Regions from separate parts of the Lysinibacillus sp. FSL K6-1151 genome, predicted to be linked through region 2. Evidence: riboswitches for the same ligand, from Rfam matches in the RefSeq annotation. Region 2 holds a riboswitch; each other region holds the start of a gene.
What was found. Region 2 has a riboswitch for thiamine pyrophosphate ahead of MHI04_RS11915 (ABC transporter substrate-binding protein). Riboswitches for the same ligand answer to the same signal wherever they lie in the genome.
Positions count from the first base shown of each region.

Region 1: linked by a shared signal. The riboswitch ahead of thiW (energy coupling factor transporter S component ThiW) and the one ahead of MHI04_RS11915 (ABC transporter substrate-binding protein) in region 2 are both predicted to bind thiamine pyrophosphate.
Region 3: linked by a shared signal. The riboswitch ahead of thiT (energy-coupled thiamine transporter ThiT) and the one ahead of MHI04_RS11915 (ABC transporter substrate-binding protein) in region 2 are both predicted to bind thiamine pyrophosphate.

Region 1 is NZ_CP152040.1:866,362-876,992, reverse strand. It holds gene MHI04_RS04020 (XRE family transcriptional regulator) at 65-607, shown strand; gene MHI04_RS04015 (ABC transporter ATP-binding protein) at 625-1,731, shown strand; gene MHI04_RS04010 (ABC transporter permease) at 1,721-2,530, shown strand; gene MHI04_RS04005 (ABC transporter permease) at 2,527-3,324, shown strand; gene MHI04_RS04000 (ABC transporter substrate-binding protein) at 3,321-4,394, shown strand; gene MHI04_RS03995 (tetracycline resistance MFS efflux pump) at 4,623-5,819, shown strand; TPP riboswitch at 5,886-5,993, shown strand; gene thiW (energy coupling factor transporter S component ThiW) at 6,085-6,585, shown strand; gene MHI04_RS03985 (VWA domain-containing protein) at 6,830-9,427, opposite strand; gene MHI04_RS03980 (BatA and WFA domain-containing protein) at 9,411-10,631, opposite strand, start outside.
Region 2 is NZ_CP152040.1:2,452,779-2,463,409, reverse strand. It holds gene MHI04_RS11940 (spore germination protein) at 1-690, opposite strand, end outside; gene MHI04_RS11935 (HesB/YadR/YfhF family protein) at 843-1,133, opposite strand; gene plsY (glycerol-3-phosphate 1-O-acyltransferase PlsY) at 1,153-1,755, opposite strand; gene parE (DNA topoisomerase IV subunit B) at 2,315-4,291, shown strand; gene parC (DNA topoisomerase IV subunit A) at 4,288-6,726, shown strand; TPP riboswitch at 6,846-6,956, shown strand; gene MHI04_RS11915 (ABC transporter substrate-binding protein) at 7,110-8,105, shown strand; gene MHI04_RS11910 (thiamine-binding protein) at 8,107-8,397, shown strand; gene MHI04_RS11905 (ABC transporter permease) at 8,397-9,170, shown strand; gene MHI04_RS11900 (ABC transporter ATP-binding protein) at 9,145-9,894, shown strand; gene MHI04_RS11895 (TatD family hydrolase) at 9,884-10,631, shown strand, end outside.
Region 3 is NZ_CP152040.1:3,947,256-3,957,886, forward strand. It holds gene motB (flagellar motor protein MotB) at 1-499, opposite strand, end outside; gene motA (flagellar motor stator protein MotA) at 483-1,286, opposite strand; gene MHI04_RS19135 (aminopeptidase) at 1,478-2,719, shown strand; gene MHI04_RS19140 (hypothetical protein) at 2,860-2,994, shown strand; gene MHI04_RS19145 (carbonic anhydrase) at 3,174-3,734, shown strand; gene MHI04_RS19150 (GNAT family protein) at 3,788-4,375, opposite strand; gene MHI04_RS19155 (polyphosphate kinase) at 4,542-5,366, opposite strand; gene MHI04_RS19160 (hypothetical protein) at 5,565-6,278, shown strand; gene map (type I methionyl aminopeptidase) at 6,312-7,067, opposite strand; gene thiT (energy-coupled thiamine transporter ThiT) at 7,229-7,789, opposite strand; TPP riboswitch at 7,926-8,033, opposite strand; gene MHI04_RS19175 (DUF4870 domain-containing protein) at 8,161-8,484, shown strand; gene MHI04_RS19180 (hypothetical protein) at 8,540-8,662, shown strand; gene MHI04_RS19185 (SMC family ATPase) at 8,704-10,631, opposite strand, start outside.

The DNA of each region.
Region 1 (10,631 bases), 1.6 Mb from region 2:
TCGTTAAAGTAAACTTCGTATTTCAAAAGTTTATGATTGCTAAACTTCTTCTAGGAGGGAAAAGATGCAAATAGGAGCAAAAATTAAAGCGCTTCGTTTAAAAAAAGGTCTTACCCAAGAGGAACTTGGAGAACGTACAGATTTAAGTAAAGGTTATATCTCCCAATTAGAACGTGATTTAAACTCACCTTCTATTGAAACATTATTTTCTATTTTGGAAGTGTTAGGTTCAACACCTAAAGATTTTTTTGATGATGACTCACCTGAACAAAAGGTTGTCTATACAGAAGAAGACCAATCTATCTATACAGATGAAGAAAAAAATTATGAAATTCAATGGCTAATCCCTACATCTAACGAAAAAGAGATGGAACCCATTTTCTTAACCTTTGCTGCTGATGGCGAATTCAAGCAATTTGAGCCGTCGCTCTCAGAAACATTTATTTATGTTGTCAAAGGACGTATTCGTCTTGTTTTAGGGAATGAACAGTATATCGCAAGTGAGGGCAATGCTCTTTATTTTGACGCGACAGATCATCATCAAATTTTTAATGCACATGCAGATGAAACTAAAATTTTACTCGTTGCAACAGATTCTTATTTATAGCTTAAGGAGGCGCATCAATGACAACGAATTCCATTATCCGCTTTGAAAATGTTTCAAAGTCTTATAGTGACGGTACCGTCGTCTTAAAGAATATCAACTTGGAGCTTGAAAAAGGTAAATTTTATACACTTCTTGGTCCATCTGGTTGTGGAAAAACAACCATTTTACGAATTATTGCTGGTTTCACAGAACCAACGACTGGAGATATATTTTTCCATGATAAAAAAATTAATGCAGTACCTGCAAATGAACGTCAGGTCAATACTGTTTTTCAAGATTATGCGCTATTTCCTCATTTAAATGTTTTCGAAAATGTCGCATTTGGACTACGCATTAAAAAGCTGCCTGAAAATGAAATAAAGGAACGTGTGGCTGAGGCATTAAAATTTGTCAATTTGGCAGGCTACAGCAACCGCGAAATCTCTGAAATGTCTGGTGGGCAGCGTCAGCGTGTGGCGATTGCGCGTGCCATTGTTAATGACCCCGAAGTCATTTTACTGGATGAGCCACTTTCCGCATTAGACTTAAAGCTACGTACTGAAATGCAGTATGAATTGCGTGAATTACAGCAACGTCTTGGCAAAACCTTTGTCTTTGTTACACATGATCAAGAAGAAGCACTTGCTATGAGTGATGAGATTTTTGTTTTAAGTGAAGGACAAATTCAACAATCAGGTACGCCAGTGGATATTTATGATGAACCGATTAACCGCTTCGTGGCTGACTTTATTGGTGAATCTAATATTGTACCAGGTGTGATGATTGAAGATTTCAAAGTTGAATTTGCTGGCAAAATTTTTGAATGTGTCGACCAAGGGATGAAACCAAATGAAAAAATTGATATTGTTATTCGACCAGAAGATTTAGAAATGACAACTATCGATAAAGGGAAACTTGTGGTGAAAGTGGATACACAATTATTCCGAGGCGTACATTATGAATTATCGACGTACGATAAGGATGGCAATGAATGGCTAGTCCATTCATTGAAAAAAGCAGAAGTAGGGACAGAAATTGGCTTAGGCTTTGATCCTGAGGCTATTCACGTAATGCGCTTAAATGAAACTGAGGAAGAGTTCGATAAACGATTAGAATCGTATGGAGACGATGAAGATGCAAACTAAGACATCGAAATCAGCGTTATTTCCATATGTGTTATGGATTGCCTTTTTCGTTATCGCGCCGATTGCCCTCGTTGTTTATTATTCCCTACTTGATTTACATGGCAATTTCACGCTCGATAACTATAAAGCGTTCTTTACTTCTGTTTACTTAAAGATGACATTGAGCTCGTTTTGGTATGCCTTTTTAATTACATTCTTTACTTTATTAATTTCATACCCAACTGCTTATTTCTTAACGAAGACAAAGCATAAACAGCTTTGGCTTCTGCTCATCATTATTCCTTCTTGGATTAATCTATTGTTAAAAACATATGCCTTTATCGGCATTTTTGGATTGTATGGACCAATTAATGCATTTATTGAAGTATTTGGCTTCGATCCTAAGCAAATGCTCTTTACGGATATTAGCTTTGTCTTTGTATCGGTCTATATTTTTATTCCGTTTATGATTTTACCGATCTTCAACTCCTTAGATCGATTAAACCCAACACTTATTTATGCAGCACGCGATTTAGGTGCCTCTGCTTTTACAACTTTTCGCCGTGTCGTTTTACCATTAACAATGGATGGCGTTAAATCTGGAATTCAAGTTGTCTTTATTCCAGCGCTATCCCTGTTTATGATTACACGCTTAATTGCCGGAAATCGCGTCATCACCCTTGGTACAGCGATTGAACAGCAATTTCTTGTAACACAAAATTGGGGGATGGGTTCTACTATTGCTGTGTTCTTAATTTTATTCATGGTAATTATTATGCTCATTACGGGACAAAAAGATAAAGGAGGTCGCGTACGATGAACAAACTATCTGCATCAGCTAAAGTCTATTTAACGATTGTTTTTATCGTTCTGTATGCTCCCATCTTCTATTTAATCTTTTACTCGTTCAATAGTGGCGGCTCCATGAATCACTTTGAATCCTTTACTTTAGAGCATTATAAAGCTGTTTTTGAAGATTCACGTCTTCTTGTTATATTAATTAATACTGTAATCGTGGCATTACTTTCTGCTTTGATTTCTACTATTATTGGCACACTAGGTGCAATCGGTATTGTGACTGTCAAGGATTCAAAAATGCGCAATACTTTACTATCCTTAAACAATGTCTTAATCGTCAGCCCAGACGTTATTATTGGTGCTAGCTTCTTAATTTTATTTACAATGGTTGGCATTAAGCTTGGCTTTGCGTCTGTCTTGTTAGCCCATGTCGCATTTAGTGTACCGATTGTTGTTCTAATGGTTTTACCTAAACTACTAGAAATGAATAAATCCTTAATCGATGCAGCATTAGATCTAGGGGCTACGAAAAAGGATATTATGATGCGTGTCATTCTTCCTTATATTCAACCAGGGATTTTTGCGGGCTTCTTCCTTGCCCTTACGTATTCTTTAGATGATTTTGCCGTGACATTTTTCGTAACGGGTAATGGCTTCAGCACATTATCTGTAGAAATCTACTCCATGGCCCGTGCAGGTATTTCTTTAACGGTTAATGCTATTTCTGGTTTGGTATTCTTTGTTACGGTGTTAGTCGTTGTTGGTTATTATTTCATTACAAGTCGTACGAGTAAAAGAATGGAGGGACAACGATGAAGTCATTAATTCAAGCTACCATCGCCATCCTTGTTGTTTCAGCCCTTTTATTCTATGCGGCTGACGCCTTAAGTGTAGGCGGCGGTAAAAGTGGAAAAGACACGTTAACAATCTTTAACTGGGGAGAATATATTGATCCTGACTTGTTGAAACAATTTGAAAAAGAAACAGGCATTCATGTCATCTACGAGACATTTGATTCCAATGAAGCGATGATGACCAAAATTCAACAAGGTGGAACAGCATATGATATTGCCGTTCCATCTGAATATATGATAGAAAAAATGAAGGAAGAAAATTTATTGATTCCTTTAGATAAAACAAAAATCCCTAATTTTAAAAATATCGATCCTTACTTTTTAGATTTACCATTCGATGATGACAATAAATATTCGGTCCCTTATTTCTGGGGAACAGTAGGCATTGTCTACAATCCAAGCCTTGTGGGAGATTTAGATTTCTCTTCTTGGGACGATTTATGGGATCCATCCTTAAAACGAAAAGTCTTTTTAGTGGATGGTGCTCGTGAAGTCATTGGAATGGGCTTAAACAGTCTCGGATATTCCTTGAATTCACTAGATAATCAGGAACTACGTAAGGCTACTGATAAATTAATCACACTTGCACCAAATGTAAAAGCCATCATTGGAGATGAAATTACACCATTAATGATCAACAATGAGGCCACTGTAGCCCTTACTTGGTCTGGGCAAGCAGCAGATATGATGTATGAAAATGAGGAGCTAGACTTTGCTGTACCTGAGGAAGGCTCGAATTTATGGTTCGATAATATGGTCATCCCTAAAACATCGAAAAATATCGACGGTGCCCATGCCTTTATCAATTTCATGCTAAGTGCTGAATCGGGTGCACAAAATGCCGATTATGTAGGCTACTCTACGCCTAATATAGCTGCTATGGACTTAATGGATGAAGAAGTTGTTTCTGATGAACGCTACTATCCTTCTGAAGAACAACGCGATACATTAGAAGTTTACAAAAATTTAGGACCAGACTATTTAGGGAAATATAATGAATTGTTTTTAGAATTTAAAATGAGTATTCGTTAAAGCATATAAAGGTCTATCGATGAATTTTTATTTTGTCAATAGACCTTTTTCTATTATCTTCCTGCTTCTGGCAGCACCTCACCTATTGTCTGTTTATTCTTTTCTACATCGTGGATTGGTATTGCTGCACTAGCAGGTATGTTTCATTTCAGACTTTCAACCGATATGATGATAGGATATCTTATGATAGACTTTAGTATATTTGATTATAAAAAGGGGGTTCATTCGATGACCCAGCAGAAGTCCAATAAGGCGGCTTTATATATTTTAATGTTTAATATGTTTATCGCAATGGGGAGTATTGGAATTATTATTCCTGTCATGCCAGAGTATTTAAAAATTTTTGGTGCAGCAGGACAAGTTCTAGGTATGCTAATTGCAACGTTCGCCTTAGCTCAATTCGTATTTTCTCCAATTGCTGGGAATCTTTCGGATCAGTATGGTCGGAAAAATTTAATTATTTTCGGTCTTATTGTGACAGGTCTTGCACAAATCGGTTTTGGCCTAGCCACAGACGTCTGGATGCTATTTTTAGCACGCTTTTTAGGCGGTCTAGGTTCCGCATTTGTTGCACCTCCTATTATGGCATTTGTAGCTGACGTTACTACCTACGAGGAACGTGGAAAAGGTATGAGTATGTTAGGTGCTGCTATGTCACTGGGCTTTATGATAGGGCCAGGAATAGGTGGTTTCTTAGCAAAGGTTAGTTTACATTTTCCATTTTTCACGGCAGGAGTTGCTGCCATACTTGCATCTGTTTTATCTTACTTTTTATTACCATCTACTAAACCAAACACTTCACATGACAAGCAAAAGCAAGAAAATCTGGCGAAGCAAATGGCTCGTTCCATACATATGCCTTATTTCGTTATGCTCATTATCATGCTCGTGTTCTCGTTCGGAATTGCCAACTTCCAAACAACCTTGTCATTATTTGTGACAGAAAAGTTTAATTACACACCCGTAGATATTGCGATTATTTTAGTTGTCGGTGGTGCTTTTGGGGTAGTTGTACAAATGTTTGTGATTACACCACTTTTTAATCGCTTTGGTGAAATGAAAGTTGTGTTAGTCAATTTATTTATTGCATCTGTTGCTATTTTCTTAATATTGTTTGTATCTGGCTTCGCTCTTATATTAGTTGTAGCAACTATTTTCTCTACAGCAACAACACTAATTCGTCCTGCTGTAAATACACTAATTTCAAAGCTTGCAGAGAAAGAACAAGGGTTTGCTGCGGGCTTGAATAATGCTTACATGAGCCTTGGCAATATGATTGGACCAGCCTTAGCAGGTTTACTATTTGACTGGAATATGAACAGTCCATATATTTTCGGATCTATCATATTATTAGCCTGCTTCTTCCTTGCACTCATCTGGACATTGAAAAAAGCACCTCATCTAATGCATCCTGATACGAAATAGTCAGAAAAATCATTGACTATTTTTAACATTATGTTACAGTAATGTTGGTTAATAAAATTGAATGATATTTACCACTAGGGGAGCCTTTAAAAGGCTGAGACGTATATGATGATGTACGGACCCTTTGAACCTGATCTAGTTCATACTAGCGGAGGGAAGTGGCGCTACTTGCTACTATCATTGTCTATGCAAGGCCGCTTCCTATTGTTTAAAGGAAGCGGCCTTTTAATTTCCCTCATGATTTTATTCAAGAGGAGTGAACCTTATGTCAATTCGTAAAATGACAATCATGGCTTTATTAGTAGCGATTGCTGTAGCAGGATCTACCTTTGTATCCATACCAACAGGCATCGCACGCGCCTACCCCGTTCAGCATGCTGTTAACGTAATAGGAGCTATTATACTAGGACCCGTGCCAACAGTTCTAGTTGCCTTTGTGACAGCCATCATTCGTATCTTTACTGGTACAGGCTCTCTTTTAGCGATTCCTGGTAGCGTCATTGGAGCATTGTGTGCGGCCCTTGCCTACAAATACAGTAGAAAATCATGGCTAGCAGGATTCGGCGAAGTTTTTGGCACTGGTATTTTAGCTTCACTTATTGCCGTACCCTATGCAAAATTGCTTATGGAGACATCCGTAGCCGCATTATTCTTCATGCCAGCCTTTTTAACATCAAGTACCATCGGGGCCATCTTAGGTGTTATGGTAGCTAGCACTTTGCGAAAATCGGTACTAGTAAAGAGCTTTAATTCTTCGCTTTATTGAGTGGTGCTGAGTGCTTTTTGATTTTGGAAATCCTTTAAGATGTGCGAGAAGATTTCTTTTCTAGTCTTTGAGCGGGGTTCGTTTCTTTATGAGCGTCTCTCTCCCCCGAGAAGCACTTTTCGAAGGCTGCACTGTGTCAATCACCTTTGCACCCCTTTCCTAGCGGAAACCACCATTTTTTAAAACCTCAAAGCATTTAAAAAAGCAGTGCAAAATGGAATGATTTTGCACTGCCTTCACTCTATTATGATCGTTTTTTCATACCCTTTAATAGCTGGGCTACGTTCGTGTCTTCTGCTTGTACAGGTTTCTCCTCAATTGGCTGCTCTTTTTTATTCGTTTTTGTTAGGAAACTCCAACCAAAACGTCTTATGGTAATATCCATAAAGAATAGAAGCATACTTGCTAAAAGAAGCCATGTAGCAATGTTTTGTCGATCCGCTCCTTTGGTTGTAAAGTCACGGAACACATCTTGTGGTTCTTTTAAAACGGCTCCCCCTGTTTGATTTGTTAACTCTTCAACCAGTTTTTCATTAACAGGGAGCAGTTCATACTCAGCACTATAAGGAACACTTAGGCCTGCCTGATAAATGGCCTGCTGCTCATCCGCTATACGGAAGAAAATCAATCCAGGTTCGGCCTGTACAACAGCTCGAATTTGGGAGGCTGAAATGGTTTCTAACTGAGTTTCTAACTCCTCCCCTGCTTCATTAACCGCTACAATGTCTAAAAATGCGGCTTCATTTGTAGGGTCTGTAATCATAAAGGAGCCATCAGCTTCTAATCTCACATCATAGGCAACATCATTATAGCTTGGCAACATTTGTGAAATAAGCGTCTGCCAAAATGTTCCCCAGTCCTGCCATCTTGCCCAATCTCCTGTCCATTTACCCGTTGAATCGGATGTAAAAGCAAATGTTTTACCGAGTCCATATTGCCATTGTGCTAACACAGGATCTTCCTTCTCACTTTCTGCAATTACGGTTGTCCCTTGCTTAGCTGTCGTTCCAATATAAGCATTCATTTGAGGGACGCCATTGGCAAATAGCGAATTCCATCCTGCGGCATTATAAATTGCTGGATAAAACGGATTATCCTCAATATAGGTACGAGAAATCATAGCTGTTTCACGAGATAAAATAGAAGGAATGGTTTGTTCATCAATGACATCATAGAACCGTCCACTACCCATATCACTAAGTGCTTCGAGTAAGTTAGCATCAGCATCTTGTCCAATCGCTACTGTTGATAAAGTGATACCATTTTCTTTTCCCTCAGCAATTAAATCCTCATAATTCCCAGACTGTGATTGCCCATCGGTTAAAAGAATAATATGTTTACGTTGAAGCTTTAAATCGGCGAGATTTTCATAGGCTTTAGCTAATGAACTATAGATTTCTGTCCCGCCTCCTGGTGTTACTGATAGAATGGTATCCACTGCCTCTTCTTTACTTTTAAGAGGTGCGGTTTCTATGATTTCCCAAGGACGATCATCGAAGGCGATAAAGCCTAATGTATCCTCATCTCGTAGCATTTCAACAGAACGTGCCGCTGCTTCCTTAGCTAGCTCCAGCTTTGAGCCATGCATACTGCCAGAACGATCCAGCACTATGACTAGCCCTAATGAAGGTAATTGCTCCTTGCCCTTAATTTCCATCTCCACAGGCAATAACGTTTCAATTGGCGTTTTAAAATAGCCTCCTAAACCAAAACTATTTTCTCCACCAACCATCGTGAAACCAACCCCAAAGTTTTTGACTGCTTGCTCAATCACACTCATTTTCGCCTCACCAACTAAATGACCAGGCACATTGTCAAAAATGATCGCATTATATTGTAAATAGCTGGACAGTTCATTTGGTAGGCTTTTAGGATCGACAACATCATAGGCAATGGATTGACTACCAAGTGCTGCCGCGATAGGTGAAGCTGTTTCATAGCCATTGACGATGAGTAAATGGGGTTCACTTTGTACCATTGTGACACTTGTTAATTTATTGTTTTCAAAAATAGCATCCTGCCCAACTTGAATAACTGCTTCGTATTTTACAAGTCCTTCAGCTGTTGCTGCGTGTTTATAGGTAAACACATTTGTACCTTCCGTCAGCTCAACTGCCTCGCGATGAATTAGTTCATCATTTTCATATAATAACAGCTCCCCTTGCCCTGCTGCTGTTGCATGAATTTCTGTTACTAATTGTTGCTGCTCTCCTACATAAGCAACCTGAGGAGAGACAAAGCTTTTGAGCGACACATCATGGACAACTGGTAGACTAAAAGGTACAACGTCCACACTAATATTGGCACCTTTCAATCTGGAGACAAATTCTAAAGCATCTCCTTTTGTCTCATTACCATCTGTTAATAATACAAGGCGAGTCGCTTTTTTAGGATCAACAATGCCTGTTGCAAGCTGTAGACTTTGTTCAATATTCGTTTGATCTGTTGCTTTGATTTCTGTAAGCTTCGGTACATCCTTTAATTCTTTAGACAAAATGGCTTCTGTTTGTAAAGTGGAAGAAAAAGAATAGATCCCTGCAAGTTGGGGTTCTTTTTTAGATTGTAGGCTCTCCTGTATAAACTGAACCATCTCATCTTCTGTACCATTCATAGACGCAGATCGGTCTAGTAAATACACGATCTGTTCTTCTTTTATCGGTAATAATAAATACGGCCCTGCAAGTGCCAAAACTAAACAGCATATCGCTACTATGCGAATAGCAAGCACAACAATATGACTCTTTTTTAGTCGCTGCCGTTCTCGAAAATAAGTCCATCCAAAATACAAGAACAATGGAAGTAATAGCAACAATACTAATGGCGTATCAATTCGTAAATCCACGACGTCGTTGCACCTCCCACTCTGCAACAAGCAAAATTAAAACTATTACAATTAACCAAGGTACGAAGGAGGCCATCGATACCTCTTCCTTCCCATTGTCTGAAATGTCGCCTAATGTATAGCTTGTTCCTTGTTCAATAACACGTTCCTGGGCTTGCAATTGCACAATAAATTGTTTTTCTTCATTATTTGAACGTACCATATAAATACCTGGTTGTTTTGGTGCAATTAACATGCCCTGTGTAATAGAAGAAAGAAACTCATCTTCTTGCGAATAAACACTCCAGTCTCCTTGCGCTAAGGCTACTGCACGCTGTTCATTCGGTGTGAAAATACCAAGTGAACCGACTGATTCTGTTAACTGTTGCTCAGTACTCCATAAAAATAGCGGGAATGATGGATGCAATGGCCAATCTGTATCAGCAATATCCGCTAAAACAACGATATCTCCTTTAGGAGAGCGTTGGATAAACGGCTCATCTCCTACAGAAGCAATGGTTTCATAATCCGAAAATCCAGGATAAATAGCACTAACATAAATATCCTTTAGTTCGCTAAAAGCAAATAATGCATCACTTTTAGCACTTACTGTACCACTTGCTTCCACTTTTTCGGCATCATCACGTCCAAATAATACTAGCGGTTTCTCCATCTTCTCCAATAAGGCTGTTTGGTTTGTGATGACAGTTGCATCCTGATTGTCAGCTACTTGTAAAGACGGAACGATTTTCACGCCGCTACTGACACTTTGAAAACCTTTTTGTATCAACTGATGCATACCCTGATCAACAACAATTTTTGAAGTAGTCGTTTGTAGTAAGACGGTTTGTTGATTGTCTACGGCATAATCATCGTTTGCATCAATAATAGCTGTCATCGATTTTGCTAAGGGTAAATCTTTGAAGGTTTTCGTAATGGCTTCATTTGGAGGCACAACGACACGTTCTGCTACCAGCTCTTCACCCTCTGCATTTTGTATCGCTAATGTCACCTTTTGTTCAGCAGTTGTATCATTATGGAGCTGTACAAGTGCCATCGTAACCTGACCATCTGTCGTTGCAGCAAAGCGTGTAATGGCGATATTTATTAAGTCTTTCGCAGCACCTCTAACTAGCCATTTCACTGAATCTTTATCCATTGGTAATTGCTTTTTATCAAGCGTATCTGTAAAAACATAGATAGAAGTCGGTGTATCACCCACAAA
Region 2 (10,631 bases):
GCCACTTTCCAGTATGCCATCGATATTAATGCGGTCTAATCGGGCTAATACCTCTGCGACGATTTTGTCACTGGCAATGCCATTTATATACATAACCGCTACATCTGTTTGTGTCACATCACCGATAACTCGTGACTTTATCCAGAGATTCGGGCTTTTTATTTTGCGACGGATGAGCGCTGTATTGGTACGTATGGTTTCTGTAAAGGATTCCCGAGGACCTCGAATAACAGATTCAGTCGATGGCTCTGTAACGGCTCGATCCTTTGCACTTCTGGTACTTGTCACAATCCCTTCTGCAAACCCATCTAATAAAATAACCGTTTCCCCATTGAGAATGGCATTGTAGAGTGTTGTGAAATGCTCGATATTCGACACATCCCCAACTGTTAAATAGGAGTTTCGTACATATTGATTAATGGTCGTTATTTCAATGTCTTGTTCTTCCTCGATATTTGCCATAAGCTTATCAATAACAGAATCGGAGATTGTCGTTTTATCTGACAAGCCATCAATCGAAATGATAGCGATGTTATGAGGGGGAGATTCACCAATTGTGATTTCACGTATGATGATGTCATTACTGTGACCAAGCGCCTGTTCAATGATTTTTTTATTTTTAGCTAGGGATGTATACAACAAATCGTTTGTATGGGATGGGGAGGTATCGATATTGTTAGACATAGACATGTGTTTTCCTCCTCAAATATACGCTCATTATTTATAGAGTGGACAATTTTTTTGAGAGATAAACGAGGTGAGGGTGAAAATCTAACTATTGGCATGATGGAGCCAAATAAAAAAACAGTCTATCCTTTCATGGACTGAAAGGATAGACTGTTTTATGTACGATAGTCATATTGCAATTCATCATTACTAGCATCAACGTCAACATGTAAGTTGTGATCGTTAAAGAACCAGAGATCTTTCTCATCAATGTAATAGGTTACATCATCAACCACTGTCTGTACGCCTATAGCAATAGGTTCTTCACGAGTCATGCCAAGTGAAAAACCTTCATGAAAAGGACTAGAGCCACCATAGCGTGCATAAAAACGAATCGTATCACCTGGTTCTACTTCCATTTCGTGTTTGAACCACTGGAGTGCTTCATCTGTCAATGCAATGTTCATTTCGAATGCTCCTCTCTTCCTAAAGCCATTTTACCTTTGGCTCAGTGCCGTTTTTAATACGTGTAATATTGGCACGGTGACGATAAATAATAAAGGTAAATAAAAAGGCTACCAAGATGCCTAATGCAAAGTCACCCGTAACAAAATAATAAACGATTGCATAGATAAGTGCTACTAAAGCGGCTATCATCGATGTTAGGCTGACGATCTTTGTGATTTTTAATGTCACAATAAAGGTAATAAATAATAGGACAAAGAGTGGCCACGAATAGCCTAATAAAACACCTGCGGATGTTGCCACTGCTTTTCCACCACGGAAATTGGCGAAGATCGGAAACATATGACCGATTACGGCAACAAGACCAAGTAATAAGGGATGCAGTGTGCTGTCAGAGAAAACGGGAAGTGCTACTAATAAAACCGCAGCTGTTCCTTTGAGCACATCCATTACGGTTACAACAATACCTGCTTTTTTCCCTAATGTTCGGAATGTGTTGGTTGCACCAAGATTACCGCTCCCGTGTTCACGAATATCGGTATTATAAAAAATTTTACCTATCCATAATCCAGAAGGTATAGAGCCGATTAGATAAGCACATAAAATAATAAGTCCATTGATCATAGCTGGACTCCTTTCATTCATAGTCCATCACTTGGTACTAATAGTTTGTAACAAGTATTTTACACTTTTTCTTGCTAATCTACAATGTTATGAAGGAGATTTCATTAGGAGCCTTGAATTCAATACAAAAGAAAACCTATTAATAAGGGGTAGGCTTTCAGACATGAGATTCTAGAAAGTGAAAAAAAGCCTTTATAAAAATATAGGCAAAAAGGCAATTTTGTCAATCCTTCATTCCTTTGGTAGAATAGAAGTCTAACTTTATCCAGTTTAACCGTAATAAACATTGTAGCGTTTACACTGAACTAGATTCTATGTATGCTGAAACTAAATCGGCTACTATGCGTCAAACGTTTATGGATACTAGTAGCAGTCTGCCCTGCTTAAATACCAATTTTAAGCAACTGTTGCAGATGTTTACTATTGATAAAGATGATCAAAACTGTGAGCAAATTTTAAAAATTTAATGGACCTGTCGCTAGCTATTGACAGGAAATGCTATTATTATTAGGATGAGAACATAAATAGAACATGTGTTTGTTTTTTGGAGGGGAATTTTTTGACGAATAAACAGTCAACTAGCGTTTATAATGATGACGCTATACAAGTATTAGAAGGATTAGAAGCGGTACGCAAACGACCTGGCATGTATATCGGTTCAACGGATGGCCGTGGACTTCATCACCTTGTGTATGAAATCGTAGATAATGCGGTGGATGAAGCACTGGCCGGCTTTGGATCTCATATTATTGTCACAATTCATAAGGATCAAAGTATGAGTGTGCGCGACTTTGGCCGTGGGATGCCAACAGGTATGCATAAAATGGGTAAACCTACCCCTGAAATTATTTTTACGGTGTTACACGCAGGTGGTAAATTTGGACAAGGTGGTTATAAAACAAGTGGTGGCTTGCATGGTGTAGGTTCCTCTGTAGTTAATGCACTATCAACATTTTTAGAGGTGACGATTCATCGTGATGGTAAAAAGTATCGTCAGCGCTTTGAGCATGGTGGACATCCTGTCACAACACTTGAAGAAATTGGGCAAACGAAGCAAACAGGTACACTTGTTCATTTCCTACCAGACGAAACGATTTTTTCTGTCACAAAATTCAATTATGATACGTTAGCAGAACGTTTACGTGAATCAGCCTTTTTATTAAAGGGCTTAAAAATTGAATTAATCGATGAGCGCGAGGAAGGCAAACAAGATGTATTCTTTTATGAGAATGGCATTGAAGCTTTCGTTGCGTATTTGAATGAAGAAAAGGATGTTCTTCATCCTGTGAAATATGTAGAAGGCATACAAGATGATATTGAAGTAGAATTCGCTTTCCAATATAACGATGGTTATTCAGAAACGATTTTGTCGTTCGTTAATAATGTACGTACTCGTGATGGCGGCACACATGAAACGGGTGCAAAAGCGGCATTGACGCGTGTATTTAATGAATATGCAAGAAAAATCGGCTTGCTAAAGGACAAGGATAAAAACCTTGAAGGGACAGATATTCGTGAGGGTTTAGCAGCAATCGTGTCTGTTCGTATTCCAGAGCATTTATTACAATTTGAAGGACAAACCAAGGGCAAGCTTGGTACAAGTGAGGCTCGCTCTGCCGTAGATAGCGTAGTGTCTGAGCAAATTTTGTATGTGCTAGAGGAAAATGCAGAGTTATCGGCTTCTCTTGTACGTAAAGCAATCCGTGCGCAGCAAGTAAGAGAAGCGGCTCGTAAAGCGCGTGAGGACGCTCGGAATGGCAAGAAAAGCAAAAAAGGTAGTACGATTCTATCAGGCAAATTAACACCAGCTCAGTCTCGCAATGCGGCCAAGAATGAGTTGTATTTAGTTGAGGGTGATTCTGCGGGTGGTTCTGCCAAACAAGGTCGTGATCGTACATTCCAAGCGATTTTGCCTTTGCGCGGTAAGGTCATCAACACAGAAAAAGCCAAGCTACAGGACATTATGAAAAACGAAGAAATATCAACGATTATCCATGCGATTGGAGCAGGTGTTGGCACGGATTTTGCTGTGGAGGATTCAGCCTACGATAAAGTAGTGATTATGACCGATGCGGATACGGACGGGGCACATATTCAAGTCTTGCTCTTAACGTTCTTCTATCGTTATATGCGTCCACTCATTGAAGGAGGCAAAGTCTATATCGCTTTACCACCACTTTATAAGGTATCAAAAGGTACTGGTAAAAAAGAAGTGATTGAATATGCTTGGACAGAAAACGATTTACAAAAGGCCATCCAGAAAGTTGGAAAGGGTTACATATTGCAGCGCTATAAAGGTCTTGGTGAGATGAATGCTGACCAGCTATGGGATACGACAATGAACCCTGAGACACGGACATTAATTCGTGTCACAATCGAGGATGGTGCACGTGCAGAGAGACGTGTCACGACGTTAATGGGTGATAAAGTAGAACCGCGTCGTAAATGGATCGAAGCCAATGTTGACTTCGGTATGGAGGATGATTCAAATATTTTAGAAAATGAATTCATCCAACAAGAGGAGGACCAAGCATGAGTAGTACAGAAAAGTTTCAAGATTTACCGCTAGAAGAAGTGATGGGTGATCGTTTTGGTCGCTATAGTAAATATATTATTCAAGACCGCGCGTTGCCTGATGCACGTGACGGTCTTAAACCAGTACAGCGTCGTATTTTATATGCAATGTTTACAGAAGGCAATACACAGGATAAACCGTTTCGAAAATCCGCAAAAACTGTCGGGAACGTAATCGGTAATTACCATCCGCACGGTGATAGCTCTGTTTATGAAGCAATGGTACGTATGAGTCAGGACTGGAAGGCACGTCATATGCTTATTGAGATGCATGGTAACAATGGTTCGGTTGATGGTGATCCTCCAGCTGCGATGCGTTATACAGAGGCGAGACTGTCTGCTATTGCTGGTGAAATGCTACGAGATATTGGCAAGAAAACGGTCGAGTTTGTACCAAACTTTGATGATCAAGATATGGAGCCGACTGTTTTACCTGCACGTTTTCCAAACTTACTAGTCAATGGCTCTACAGGGATTTCGGCTGGCTATGCAACAGATATTCCCCCGCATGCGCTAGATGAAGTGCTAGATGCTGTGTTAATGCGCTTAGACAAGCCGAACGTGACAGTAGATGAATTAATGACTGTGATTAAAGGGCCGGATTTCCCGACAGGTGGGATTATCCAAGGGGTAGATGGCATCAAAAAGGCTTATGAAACAGGTCGAGGTAAAATCATTGTCCGTGCGCAAGCCGTAGTAGAACCGATCAAGGGTGGCAAAGAGCAAATTGTCATCACGGAATTACCATATGATGTGAATAAAGCGAATCTTGTGAAAAAAATTGATGAGCAACGTGTAGATAAACGTTTAGAGGGTATTGCGGAAATCCGAGATGAATCAGACCGTACAGGCTTACGTGTTGTAATTGAGCTGAAAAAAGATGTTCCGGGAAAAGGAATCTTACAATACCTATTTAAAACAACAGATTTACAGGTAGCTTATAATTTTAATATGATTGCTATTCATAATCGTCGTCCAACGATGATGACATTGCCATTATTGCTAGATGCCTATATTGCGCATCAAAAAGAAGTGGTGACGAACCGTTCGATTTATGATTTACAAAAGGCAAAGGATCGTTCTCATATTGTAGAAGGGTTAATTAAAGCACTCTCCATTTTAGATGAAGTGATTGCGACAATCCGTTCTTCTAACGATAAGAAGGATGCGAAGCTTAATTTACAAGCGAAGTTTGATTTTACAGAGGTACAAGCCGAGGCGATCGTTAGCTTACAATTATATCGTTTAACGAATACAGACATTACAGAGCTTCGTCAAGAACAAGACGAGTTAAATAAGTTGATTGCGAAGCTAGAAGGAATTTTACAAAGTGAAGCCAAGCTTGTACGTGTCATTAAACAAGAGTTACTAGAGATTAAGAAACGCTTCACAGAGCCACGTCGCTCGAAAATTGAGCAGGAAATAGAAGAAATTAAAATTACGCTAGATGTCCTTGTGCCAAGTGAAGAGGTTGTGGTGACGGTGACAAAGGATGGCTATATTAAACGTACATCCACACGTTCACATGCCGCTTCCAATGGTCAGGATTTTGCGATGAAGGATTCGGATTACTTATTGTATGAAGCAACCTTAAATACACAGCATCATCTGTTACTGTTCACAAATCGAGGCAATTATATTTACCAGCCTGTTCATGAGCTACCTGATATTCGCTGGAAGGATCTTGGACAGCATATTTCAAGTATTGTGCCAACAGGGGAAGATGAGTCTATTATTGCAGTGTATGGCTTTGAAACATTCGAACAGCCAAATACGTATATTTTAACAGCTACAAAAGATGGTCAAATTAAACGCTCCCCACTGGCAGATTATGCGGTGACGCGTTATTCGAAGCCAATAAAAACAATGAATGTTAAAGCGGGCGATGCGATGATCTTTGCATCGTTTGTGACAGATGATGTGGAACTGATGTTAACAACGGATACAGCCTATGCGATTCGTTTCCCACTGGAAGAATTACCAGTTACAGGGGTGAAAACAGGCGGTGTCAAAGGCATCACGCTAAAGGATGGAGAAGCCTTAGTCGGTGTCAATGTGCTACAGCCTGATGCTACACAATATGTGGTAATCGTCACACAGCGTGGAGCCGTGAAGAAAATGAATGTTGCAGAAGTTGAAGTGGCAAGTCGTGCAAAACGTGGTCTAAAAGTATTAACAGAATTAAAAGCAAATCCTCACCGTATTGTGGCAGTTATTCAAGCAACGAATGAGGAGCAAATAGTGATTGAAACGGAAAAAGGTGTACAAGAGCTCATTGATGTCCAAACATTGACGCGTGCTGATCGCCATTCCAACGGTTCGTTTAAAGTGGATATTGCAACAGATGGGGCTATTTCCCATGTTTTAACGGCTAAAAAAGAACAGAAACTAAGCTAATGATAAGCCCAGTCTCTTAGGAGTGCTGGGTTTTTTTACGAGAGCAGTCGTTAGTCAAAAATAGCATCTTGTCATTTTAGCGTAACTATGGGTATAATAATCAACGAAAAGTTCATAGCACAAGAATGTAGGGGGGCTAGTAGTTGCTAGCTGAGATTGTGTCCGATAGACGCTGACCCTTTGAACCTGATTTGGCTCGTACCAGCGTAGGGAACATCTATTCAAAAAAGCAAAGTTTTGAAGATTGATTGCAATACGTCTGGGAGGAATCCTAGGCGTTTTTTTATGTTTTCAAGCAATATCTTGCCAAACGCATACGCTTTCTTTCTGGTGACAACATTCAATCATGAACACTTTCACATTATCGACTAGGAGGACTTCGCATGAAAAAATGGTTATTTATTCTAGTGGCTGCACTTTTAACGTTAGTGGGCTGTAGTGACAAGGAGGACAAGCAGGCTACTGATCAGCTGAAAAAAGTATCAGTGGTCTTAGATTGGACACCAAATACAAATCATACAGGACTGTATGTCGCAAAAAAACTCGGTTATTTTGAGGAGCAGGGCTTAGATGTTGACATTATTATGCCTGGGGAGGCAGGAGCCGATCAGCTTGTTGCTTCTGGCAAGGCAGAGTTTGGTGTGAGCTATCAGGAAGGGATTACACAGGCTCGTGTGCAAGATGTGCCTCTTGTCTCCATTGCTGCTATTATTCAACATAATACATCTGGCTTTGCTTCTATTGCATCAAAAGGTATTACATCACCAAAGGATTTCGAAGGTAAAACCTATGGCGGTTGGGGGGCTCCACTAGAGCAAGCTGTCCTACAATCATTGATGCAAACAGAAAAGGCAGACATTCATAAACTAGATATCGTCAATGCAGGAGATTTAGATTTTTTCACGATGATGCAAAAGGATATTGATTTTGCTTGGATTTATTACGCGTGGACAGGTATTGAAGCTGAGCTACGGGGTGAAAAGATTAATATGCTGTACTTAACAGATTATAGTGATCAGCTGGACTATTATACACCTGTTCTAGCTACAAATGAAAAAATGATCCAGGACAATCCTGACCTAGTTCAAGCGTTTGTGGCGGCTGCATCGAAGGGCTATGAATACGCCATAGCACATCCAAGTGAGGCGGCTGATATTTTAATAGAAGCGGCTCCCGATTTAGATCAAGCGTTAGTGCATAAAAGTCAGGAATGGCTAGCTGATAAATATCAGGATGATGCCAAGCAATGGGGAGAGCAAAAGCTTTCTGTATGGGAAAACTATGCAAAATGGATGTCTAGCAACAACGTGTTAGAGGGCGAATTTAATGCGAAACAAGCCTTTACAAACGATTTCTTACCTAAAAAGGAGACCAAATAAGATGGCGAATTCATTAATCAGTGTTCAAATCATTCCAAAAACAGAGAAATTTGAGGATGTTATACCGTATGTCGATGCGGCGATTGCTGTGATAGATGCTGCTGGTGTGAAATATGAGGTACATCCGTTGGAAACGACGATGGAAGGTGAGCTGTCAATGTTGCTGCAAATCATTGAAAAAATGAATGACAAGATGATTGAGCTTGGTGCTATCAATGTCATTACACAAGTGAAAATATTATATCAGCCAACTGGTATAACAATGGATACATTAACGGAGAAATACCAGTAATGAAACAAGCTTTGCAAAAGGGAAGGACGATTATTTTTATCGCCTTCCTCTTATTCGTGTGGGAGCTCATTGTGCATGTGGCTGAAGTTCCTCATTGGTTATTACCTGCACCAAGTCGTATTTTGTTGGAAGCTTTTAAAGCCTATCAAACCTTTTTACCACATGCTTGGGCTACGATGCAATTAGCCTTATTAGGACTTGCCATTGGTATTGCCTGTGGATTAATGGTGGCGATTGTCTTGCATCGATTTACATTTATTCGGGAGTTGTTTTATCCGATTTTAATTATGTCGCAAAATATCCCTATTCTTGTCTTAGCGCCATTGCTCATTATTTGGTTTGGCTTTGGTTTATTACCAAAGCTCATCATTATTTGCCTCGTGTGCTTTTTCCCCATTGTTATTGCGGCAATGGACGGATTTCGGCAAACAGCACCTGAGTTAAAGCATTATTTTGCCATGGTTGGTGCTACAAAGGCGCAAACTTTTTGGAAGCTTGAATGGCCTCATGCATACCCAACGATTTTTTCAGGTGTAAAAATTGCTGCGACGTATAGTGTGATGGGCGCTGTTATTGCGGAGTGGCTTGGTGCAAAAAAAGGAATAGGCGTTTATATGACCCTAGCACAGTCCTCGTTCCGCACTGATCGTGTATTCGTAGCCATTTTTGCGATTGTTTTATTAAGCTTACTGTTGTTTAGCAGTATTCGCTTACTTGAAAAATTCATGGTGAAGGGGAGAGGCTATCATGCTCAGCATTCAAAACATCGCTAAATCCTTTGATACCCTGCAAGTTCTTGAAGATGTATCCTTTGACGTTAAAGCTGGAGAGTTTGTGGCCATTGTTGGTCCCTCTGGCAGTGGTAAGAGTACCCTTTTTCAATTAATTGGTGGCGTTTCTACGATTGATCAAGGGTCCATTTTATTAAATGAAGAGGACATTCAGCGAAAAAGAGGAACGATTGGTTATATGCCTCAGCAGCCTTGTCTACTACCTTGGCGCACGATTTTAGAGAATGTCACACTCGTAGAGGAATTACAGCATCAACCAAATACTGAACGTGCTATAGAGTGGCTTGAAAAGGTGGGGCTTGGTTCATTTATCCATGCTTATCCAAACGAATTGTCAGGCGGCATGCAACAGCGTGTATCTTTTATACGTGCGATGGTCAGTGATAAGCCTATTTTATGCTTAGATGAACCATTTTCTGCGCTGGATGAATTCACCAGACTGGAAATGCAAGCGTGGCTATTATCCATCTGGGAAGCCTATCGTAAATCAATACTATTTGTCACGCATAGTATTGAGGAAGCACTCTTTTTAGCGGATCGGATCCTTGTTTTAAGCAAACGTCCTGCGACGGTTAAAAAGGAAATCATCGTGCCGTTTGAGAGACCTCGGAAAGAGGAAATTCGACATTCTGCAGCATTCACAGCGTTAAAGCAACAATTATTTATGTATTTACAGGAGGAAAAGGGTGATATGTATGTTGATTGATGCGCATATTCATTTGGATCAGTACACCGATGAGGAAATTCCTTCCTTATTAGAAGAAGTGAAAGCTGTAATCGCGGTTAGTATGCAACTTTCCTCTTGTGAAAGAACGTTGCGTTTATCGAATAGCTATCAGCAAGTAAAGGCTGCTTTTGGCTTTCATCCGGAACAGCCTTTACTAAGTCCAAATGATGAGACAGCTTTATTTGATTGGATTCGTTCGCATCAGGATGATATGGTTGCTATTGGTGAGGTGGGTCTACCTTATTATTTAAAACAAGAGCAAACGATAGATGACCGACTTTATGTGGCTCTATTAGAGCGTTTTATAGTCTTGGCAAAGGAATTGGATAAGCCAATAGTGTTACACGCTGTCTATGAGGATGCTAGCATCGTTTGTGATTTACTTGACAAACATCAGCTTCGCCAAGCACATTTTCATTGGTTTAAAGGGGATGAGGCTGTGGTGAAACGCATGATTCAGCATGGCTATTTTATTTCGATCACCCCTGATTGTTTGTATGAACAAGAAATTCAACAGTTGATACAAGCTTATCCCATTGAACTAATGATGGTGGAAACGGATGGTCCTTGGCCTTTTGAAGGACCGTTTACAAATAAGCGTACATCTCCGTGGATGATGCATTCGACCATTGAGGTCATAGCGTCCATCAAGGGGTTGTCGACACAGGAAGTGGCTCAAATTATCACGCAAAACACCAATGCCTTTTATCGGCTTT
Region 3 (10,631 bases), 1.5 Mb from region 2:
TAATAACAATATTACGAGGTGGATTAGACACTAATACATCCGCAAGCTCTTTTGCAATTGGAATATATTCTGGTTTAATCGTTGCTTTACCAGGATCAAATAAAATACTATCACGGATAGTTACAAGCAATCCCTCATCTGTCATTTCAGTTGCAAATTGACCTTCCATCTCATTAACTGCAATAAAGTTGTCCACACTATCTTTAATAGCTGCTAGCTCTTGTTGATCCTTTAAATAGGCCGAATTTTGCTGTGGCGTTTGGTCGCTATCTGCATTCGGGCTTGGTACTGGTGCAGGCTGCTCTAGAAAGCTTGTTCCACCGTCAAATACTTGACTAAATACCGCCGACATTCTCTCTAACTTTTCTTGATCAACTGAACTTGAGGCAAATAAAATAATAAACACAGCTAAGAGCAAAGTTAAAATATCTGCGTATGGAACTAACCAAGATTCATCAATATGTTCATCATGCTTTTTTTTCTTAGCTTTCTTTGCCAAGGCCACCCGCCCCGCTTTCACCAGAAATTTGACGACGTTCTTCCATCGTTAAGTATGATGATAGTTTCTGTTCAATTACACGTGGAGCCTCCCCTTCTAATACTGAAAGGATACCCTCAATCATCATTCTCTTTTGTTTTACTTCTAAAGCAGACTTACGCTTTAACTTGTTCGCAAATGGGTGCCATAAAACATAACCTGTAAAGATACCGAGTAATGTAGCCATGAAAGCAGCCGAAATAGCATGTCCAAGCTTTTCGATATCGTTCATATCAGCCAATGCGGCGATTAACCCTACTACTGCACCAAGAACCCCTAAAGTTGGTGCATATGTACCTGCTTGCGTAAAAATAGCAGACCCACTAGCATGACGCTCTTCCATTGCTTCCACTTCTTCCGTTAGTACATCACGGATGTAGTCAGCATTTTGACCATCAATTGCTAATGTAAGACCATTTTTTAAAAATGGATCTTCAATTTCAGAAGCCTTGCTTTCAAGTGCTAATAGTCCTTCACGACGAGCTAAGTCAGCCCATTGTGAAAACATTTTAATAATTTCTATATCATTCGCTAATTTCGTTTCTTTAAAAAGAATTTTAAATAGCTTCGGTACGCGCTTTAACTCTTGCATTGGAAAGGCAATTGTTACTGCTGAAATAGTACCAAAAATGATAATTAGAATGGCTGCAGGGTTATAAAATGCACTTAAGCTTACACCCTTCATCACCATCCCCGTTAATAGTGCTACTAAGGCAAGTATTAACCCTATAATCGACGATTTATCCATCCTAGAACCTCCAAATCTACTATTACTGTTATTTTCGTCTGTTTTTCCATATTTTAAATATATATATTCCTAGTATAAATGTATTTCACTTATTTTTCGATGTAATTAATGCTTTTTATTCACATTTCGACCATTTTTGATTATATTGAATTAAGAATATTACACTAAACTGTCTTATATCGAAAGGGGATATGAATTTGTTATTATCATTTAACACAAAATTACTAAAATATGCCGAATTAGCTGTGAAAGTAGGAGTAAATATCCAAAAAGGTCAGTATCTTTATATAAGCTGTTCGACTGATAACCTAAAATTGGCGCAAATAATTACCAAAATAGCTTATAAAAATGGTGCAAAACAGGTATTTGTCGATTTATCGGATGACGAGCTTGTACGTGCTCGTTATGAGGGAGCACCAAAAGACTCATTTGATTTCTTCCCGCCATGGAAAGTGCAAGAGCGTGAATGGTTGGTTGAACACGGAGCCGCTTTCTTAAGCATTAGCTCACAAAATCCAGATTTACTAAAAGGTATAGAGCGTGACAGAATCATGGCCTTCCAAAAAGCATCTGGTAAAGCATTAGCAAACTATTATCAATCGCTACAGTCTGATAAATTTAGTTGGTCAGTTATCGCTGCTCCATCTAAAGCCTGGGCAGCAAAAGTATTCCCTCACTTACAAGAGGAACAACAAATGGATGCATTATGGGAAGCCATCTTTGCAGCGACACGTATTGACGTTGAACATTCTATAGAAGCTTGGCATGCTCACGATCAGGAATTACATAGCAAAGCTGATTATTTAAATGGGAAGCAATATAAGTCGCTCCACTATACTGCTCCAGGCACTGACCTAACTATTGAGTTACCTACACATCATGTGTGGACAGGTGGCAGTAGTATTAATACACAGGGCCAAGCATTTATGGCCAATATGCCTACAGAAGAAATTTTTACAGCCCCTTTAAAAACAGGTGTTAATGGGTATGTTTCCAGTACTAAGCCATTAAGCTACGGAGGCAATATTATCGATCATTTCACTTTAACATTTAAGGATGGTCGTATCATTGACGTGAAGGCAGAGCAAGGACAAGAAATTTTAGCTTCCCTTATTGAAACAGATGGGGGTGCTCATTATCTTGGTGAAATAGCATTAGTTCCACATCAATCACCTATTTCACAATCTAATTTATTATTTTACAATACATTATTCGATGAAAATGCCTCGAATCATTTAGCCATTGGCAGTGCCTACGCATTTTGCATTGAGGGTGGTAAAGAAATGACTTCTGAGGAATTAAGTGCACATGGTCTTAACCAAAGCTTGACACATGTAGACTTTATGATTGGATCGGATAAGATGAATATAGATGGAATTACTCATGATGATCAAATAGACCCAATATTCCGCGATGGAAATTGGGCAATCTAAATAATCCATTCCTACTAATAGTATTCTAGGCTAAGTATGTTAAGGTTGTCATAAATTATCCTTAGATTTTCCTAGTAACCTATTGTATAATTGTTTTAGGGAAGTTTAGTAGATCATTTAAGTAGAGAGGAGCTCTAATAATGTTCATTACAACTGTTCTTGGCTTTTCAGCAGTTTTATTAATTTCAACGGGATTCTTCATCCACTACCTACAAGTTGGTTTAGATAGCAAGTCTTCAGTAACTGTAGATCCAAAGCCAAACGAAGAATATTAATGTATAAAAAAACAGCTACTGCAATGGTAGCTGTTTTTTTATCACTTACAAGTTATTTTCATCTATTAAAGCGTAGGAAACTGCTTCTTTATTGTAAAAATTATCTGAAAAAAGTCTTTATTGTTTGCATATTGAACGTTTTGCTCTAAAATATTTTTGTAAGGAAGGGAGCAATATTCATGACAATGTTACAAGATATTTTAGAGTTTAATAAAGAGTTTGTACAAGAAAAGAAATATGAACCATTCATCACTACAAAATATCCTGATAAACGTATTGTTGTTTTATCTTGTATGGATACTCGTCTTGTAGAGCTTTTACCAAAAGCTATGAATTTGCGGAATGGCGATGTAAAAATAGTGAAAAGTGCTGGCGCATTAGTGAGCCATCCTTTCGGTGCAGTTATGCGTAGTTTATTAGTGGCTGTCTATGGCCTACAAGCTGATGAAGTGTATGTCGTTGGACATTATGACTGCGGAATGAGTGCAGTTGACCCTGATGCTATGCTTAGTGAAATGGTGACAAGGGGTATTGATCCAGAAACAATCAAAATGTTGGAATATTCCGGTTTTGATTTAAAAGAATTTTTACGTGGTTTCGGTGACGTAGCAACAAGTGTTAAGAAAAGTGTCGATACGATTCGTAATCACCCATTAATGGTGAAAGACGTTCCTGTTCATGGTTTAATCATTGATCCGAATACAGGTCATCTTGATTTAATTGAAGACGGTAGCAAATAATAGCTAATAAAAAACAAGTGCCCATCTCTCGTGAAGGATAGGCACTTGTTTTTCTATTCATCCTCTAAACGCGCATACATATAGTGATCTACCCATCGGCCATTAATATACAGTAGCCTCCTTAGCAGACCCTCTTGTTGAAATCCAGCCTTCTCTAATACGCGCATAGAGGGGTTATTTTGTGTAGAGACATATGCCTCTACACGGTGTAAACCAATTTGATCGAATGCGAATCTCACCACCATATTTACAGCCTCTGTGACGATTCCCTTGCCTACATAGATTTCATCCATCGCATAGCCAACAAATGCACTTGAGTACGGTAAGCGTTTTACAGCATAAAGTGCAATATGCCCTATTAGATTATTTGTTCCATGCTCAAAAATACCAAAAGTAAATTCTCGTTTTGACTCCATTAAATAGAGACTCTCTTGAATTTTTTTATATTGAGCATCAACTGTATAATATTCAGGTTTTTGTAGTGGCTCGTATACAGACCAAAAGTATTTATTGCGGCTTACGAGACCCGATAAACTTCGTGCATCTTTTTCTTGGAATGTGCGGATGTAGCATTTTTCCCCCTTTATCGTTACCACATTCCCACCCTTTTTTCTTAATAAATTCCAAATTTTAAGCACCATTTCTCCACACTAGCCTTCCAATAAATATCAGTACATTTCTCATTCTCTGTTCACATTGGCTACAATCTAATGATTGTAAACCCTAGTTTTATTTCATTGTATGTAAAAAAAGATGCTGCTACAACTAAAACAGCTCATGTCTTATTGTTACAGCAGCACCATTTTATTATTTTGTTTTTTGTTCTTGCTTTTTCTCATTTATTATTTCTAAACTGGATGAATCAGCATCCTCTAGCTGTCCATTAGCTAATACATTTGTTAGATGAAGACCACGTTTTTGAGCCTCACGTTCAATATGTGCAATTGTTTCTTGAAGCACCTGAACACGCGCATGTTTTTTATCGTCTCCAGCAACTAAAATCCATGGAGCATCCTTTTTATCTGTCTTGTCAAACATTGCATTCGCCGCTTCAATATATTGTGGTGATTTTTCTCGATTCCGCCAATCCTCGTCTGTTAGCTTCCAAGATTTATAAGGGTTTTCTTCACGTTCTTTAAAGCGTTTTAATTGCTCTTCATCTGAAACATGTAGCCAGAACTTAATAATTATGTAATCTCCCGCAGTTAAAATTTTCTCGAAATTATTAATTTCTTCATACGCACGAGACCATTCATCCTTTGTTGCAAAGCCTTCGATACGCTCTACTAGTACACGTCCATACCATGAGCGGTCGAAAATAGCGATTTGTCCATGCTGCGGTAATTTTCTCCAGAATCTTTGTAAATAGTTATAGCGTAATTCATGTGGCTGTGGAGCTGAGATAGGGTGTACCACATAACCGCGCGGATCTACACGTTCAATCAATCGTTTGATTGCGCCACCTTTGCCAGCAGCATCCATTCCTTCAAATACTAAGATTAAACCTATTTTGTTTTTTAGTAAAAACTGCTGTGCATTTAACATTTCATATTGGAGTACTTTTAATTTCTTTTTATACATCTTTTTATCTAGTTCAATGGATAGGTCTAGGTTTTTCAAATTTTGTGCCATGAAACTTCACTCCTTTTGGTTGGATATTCTTATTGTACTAAAGAAATATATGGATGCCTATTGAGATGGTAAATTGTAGATATTACGAGCAAAACAACACGATACATTGTTGAAAGTTTCCGTTATAATAAAAATAGTGACAGTACTATACTTATTTGTCTTTTCCCTATAAAATCTAACACGAAGGGAGAGGAAAACATGCCTCGGTTTATCTTGATGACAATTTCTTATCTTGTCTCACTCATCCTAACCTTTTCATCCTTTTTCGTGAATATCAACGGTCAATCTATGCTAGAAATCGCTAATCGCTTTTCTGTAGTATTTGCACCAGTTAGTGTAAGTCATGTAATTTGGATTCTTATTTATTTTTTACTCGGTTATTGGTTAGTTATGAATATCAAAAAGACAACTATGAAACAGTCTGCGCTTTTTAGCTGCATAAATATATTGCAAGCATTGATGATATACGTATGGCATCATGAGTTATTTATTGTTTCACTTGGCATTACATTACTCTTAGTCTTGTATTTATTTATGTTGTATAATACGTACCCTCTTCATGACAAAGCAATGTCGGGTCGTATTCCTTTCTCCATTTATTTTGCATGGATGACATTTATTTTTATTACGAATATCAGTTTTACGTTAACGGCTTATGGTTGGAACGGCTTTGGTCTTAGTACGCCTCTTTGGGCAGTAATTTTGCTGACATTAGGTGGAGCACTTGCGCTACATATCCGTTTCCATCACTTTGATATTTTGTTTCCTAGTGTTTTTATTTGGGCTTATATAGGAATCGCCTTACATAATGGTTTTGATGAGCTACTTGTCACTACCGCCGCCTTCTTTTTATGTGGTGTTCTCTTTGTTGGTATTTTATTTATTAAAAAAAATCCTGCCTACCAAAAATAAATTGGTAAGCAGGATTTTTCATTTCATTGCATTCTATTCTTCGTCTAATGATGTTAGGATAATCGGTTTATCTTTTGTTACAATGACTGAATGTTCAATTTGAGCTACAAGTGATTTATCAGGTGTAATGAATGTCCAACCATCACCAGCTTCTACAATATGCTCTGCCTTCGCTGAGATAAACGGCTCAACCGCAAGCACCATACCTTCTTTCATAATTGTAGAATCCCATGCATCATAGTAATTTAAAATGTGATTCGGCTCATCATGTAAAGATTGACCTAAGCCATGACCAGTTAAATTCATAATAACAGTTAAGCCATTAGCATTCGCCTCACGTTCAACTGCCTTACCAATTTGATTTAATTTAGACCCAGCCTTTACCTTTGTCATTGCTCGATCAAAGGCGCTTTTGGCAACGCGACATAGCTTTTCTTTGTCCTCATAGCCATCACCAACCACAAATGAAATACCAGTGTCAGCAAAGTAGCCATTTAATGAACCAGAAACATCGATATTTACAATATCCCCCTCTTGAATAACACGTTTTCCGGGGATACCATGCGCCACTTCTTCATTGACACTAATACATGTATACCCTGGGAAATCATATTCTCCCTTTGGACCAGATATCGCGCCAGCCTCTGCAAACATACGGCCAGCAATTTCATCTAGCTCCAATGTTGTAACACCTGGTTTTGTGGCAGCTTTCATCGCTTCACGAATTTCAGCACAAATGCGTCCTATTTTTTTAAAAGCTTCAATCTCTTCTTGCGTTTTTACAATCATGTATAACGTCCCTTTCATCTAATATCTATACTTTAATATAACATAACTTGTTATGCGTATAACGATAAACGCTTTAAATATTGTATGCTTCCTTACTTTGCGAAGTGCGCAAAGAGTTATTTGCGACAAAAAAGCCCCTTCACAAATGTGAGGGGCATGTTTTATGCTTTTCTTTGCATTAATTGTGGAGCAGCTGTGAATAAAAGAACGCCTACAATTGCCGTTAAAATAGTTGCTGGTAGCATATATGTACCATTATAGATGATGGAATAGATCCATGCATTTTGATCGCCAGCATATTCTGCAAAAAATACAGCGCCAGCCATCGTGTGGGCTGCATATCGTAAAAAGCCCGCAAGTACCGTACCTAATATAATGTAAAGTGCCATTTTTGTTTTGTTGGCATTTTTGGCAGCCGCCAACACGGGTCCACGCACAACCGCCGCTAATCCTACAACTGTGAAAGCAACACCATAATCAAGGAATCCTTGTAGCCAGTGCACAATCGTAGCACCAAACATGGTTTGCATTACACCCACGAGTAATCCAGTTGTTAGCCCAGCTACTAAGCCCCAGCGAAATGCTATTAACATAATAGGTACCATGACTAGACTAACAGAGCCACCTTGTGCCCATACTTTAAAGGAAACCTGATCAAGCACAAGACCGATTGCTGCAAATATCGCAATCTCCACAAGCATTAATAGTCTTTTTTTGTCCATATATATTCTCTCCTTTGTTCCGATGTAGGATACAAGAGCAGGAATAGAAATGCGCTGATATGTCTCTTTCTGACACCTTTTTATTCCCTCAAGAATGAAAAAACGATGCCAGGACAGAGCCTCACATCGTACTAGTGTCGGTTTCTATCCACATCCCTACGCAAGCGTTAACTTACAGGTTCAAAGAGTCAAGGCATTACGTGCCCAGTCTCAGCTGACATCATCAGCTCCCCTTGTGGTCGTTACATCTGAATTTATTCGAACATTCTCATTGTACGCAAAGGATAGAAGGATTACAACCTCTTCCATATATTATTTTTTTGAAACTTTGCTGTTTTTCATGCGTAAATATTACAAAAGGAGGTACAACTATGGAGAACCAAAAAATTTTATCTGCCTTTAGTTATTTAAGTATTTTCTTCGCCCCTTTTATCGTCCCATTAATTGTGTACATTATTACGAAAGATAGTGACGTAAAAAGACATTCAATTCGTGCACTTATCTCTCATTTAATTCCTTTTGTTTTCGGCATTCTGTTCTTTATTGTCTTTGTTTTTTCTACATTTAATTTGGATCCAACGTCAGGCAATAATACGATGTTGATTATTTGGTTCGTTTCGTTTGCCATTTATGCCATCGTCTCACTAGGAATTGTAATATGGAATATTATTCAAGCTGTTCGTGTTATTCGTTAATGTTTCATTTTTAAGCGAAACAGGTAGTAGTAATTGTAAAAGGAGCTGTTTTTGAATGAAAGTATCAAATGTTGTGAAAACCGCCGTAAAATTAGCACCTATTGTTATTCCTATCGTGAAAAAAGTAATGGCTGCAAAAAAAGGGACAACACCTACAGCCATTCCTCGAAAAAAATAAACAGCAGGCGTATTCCCTTGTTTTGGAAATACGCCTTTTATTTATTTCACTTCAAAGTGGGTTTGACTATGTCCATTCAATGTTTTTTCTACATGTAAGACCGCTGGCATCGCTGATTTTAATTCAGGCACATGAGAAATCACGCCAATCATACGACCAGAATCCTGTAAAGCAATTAATGTATCAATTGCTTTATTCAAAGATTCCTCATCAAGCGAGCCAAAGCCCTCATCAATAAACATGGTTTCAATATGAATATTCCCTTGGAAGCTTTGAATGACATCTGCCATTCCTAAAGCAAGACTTAAGGAAGCATTAAATTTTTCGCCACCGGATAATGTTTTCACATCACGTAATTGATCCGTATAGGCATCATATACATCAAGCCCAAGCCCACTTTGCTTCGCATGCTTTTCTAGTCTATCAGAACGTCTAAGCTCAAATTGACCATTTGATAAGTGATAAAGACGAATATTAGCGGCATCGGTAATTTGGTCTAAGTAATTAATTTGAATGTATCGCTCAAAGGACAGCTTTTTCGAATTTTGTCCGTTTAATAATCCATAGAGTTCCTTTACTCGACCAGCTTCTTGTTCAAGTAACTGAAGCTCTCTCGCTGTTTCTTCTACTTTTTTTATAAAGCCCTGGCATGCTTGTGCAAAACCATTCATCTGTTGCAAACGTTTAAATGCTTCCTCATACGCTGTACGAAGTTGTTCTACTTTTGCTTCCATCATCACTAAATCTTGCTTCTCTTTCCCTTGAAGATACATAGCCCCTTCAGTTATTTGGATTTTCAGGGTATGTACCTGTAAAGCATAGTCACTGCATACTTTGCGAAGTGCCTCCAATTGGCTCGCACTCCGTTTGGCAGCTGCGTATTCCTCATAGCTGTCAAAGCCGATTTCCTGCATGCTTGCTGAAAATTGCTGCCGCTTTTCATTCATTTTGAGCTGTAATTCCTCAAAAGATTGTTTGGCGATTTCTACAGTTAGTTTTGCATTACTTGTCGCTTCTTTTACGACATGCAAATTTTCTTGACTCTCTTGCCATGTTTTTTGCAAATCCATTTTCTGTTTACTAACATCCGTAAGTTGTTGCTTTAATTGCTGTAATGTTGGTAAATTGGCTGGCATCTGCTTGAGCTGTTCTTCTACAACCGCTTGTAATCTTGTCCATTCTTTCATGTGCTCAGCTAAATATTGCTCTAATTCCATCTGTTTATTTCTAAGCTGCTCTATTCTATCACGTTGATGCTTTAGCTTTAATCGCATATCTGCTAGTTGATGATGGACAACTTTTAAGCTCGCAATCTCTTGCTCCGTCTTGTGTAAAGTAGCGATGAGCTGTGCTTGGTCTTCTTGTTTAATATGCTGTGCTTCTAGCTGCTGATATGTATCTTGAAGAAGCTGTTGCGTAGATGACAAAAGTGCTGCCTTCTTTAGATACATACGCTCGTCTGAAGAAGCCTTCACTCTTAACGTTTCCACTTGAGCAAGTTCAATAACTTCCAGTTGCTCTTTATGTGTTTTCTCGTGAGTCATACTGCCACAAACAGGGCAAGGCTCCCCTTCCTTTAGCTGTTCCGCTAAAATACTAGCCTGACTTGTCAGCCACCGTTGCTGCAATAATAGAAGGGCCTTTTTACTTTCTTGATAGTGAATGTCTGAGGCAGCTACGTCCTGCTGTGCTAACTCTACGGCACTTTTATATTTCTCAGCTTGTTTGACTAAAGCTACCTGTTCACGTAGTTTCGGTAACTGTTCTAAGTAGCTTTCATATGGCTCAACCTGTTTTTCATAGCCTTCCATCGTTTGAGAAAATTGCTGCAATTGCTCTTGTTCTTTTTCCAATAACGTCAGGTTATCAGCCACCGCCATTTTTGCTGTTTCAACATACTGCTCAGCTATTTGCAGCTGCTGCACGTTGTTTTCATAGGCCTCGAATTTAGGCAATGACGCTAATAATT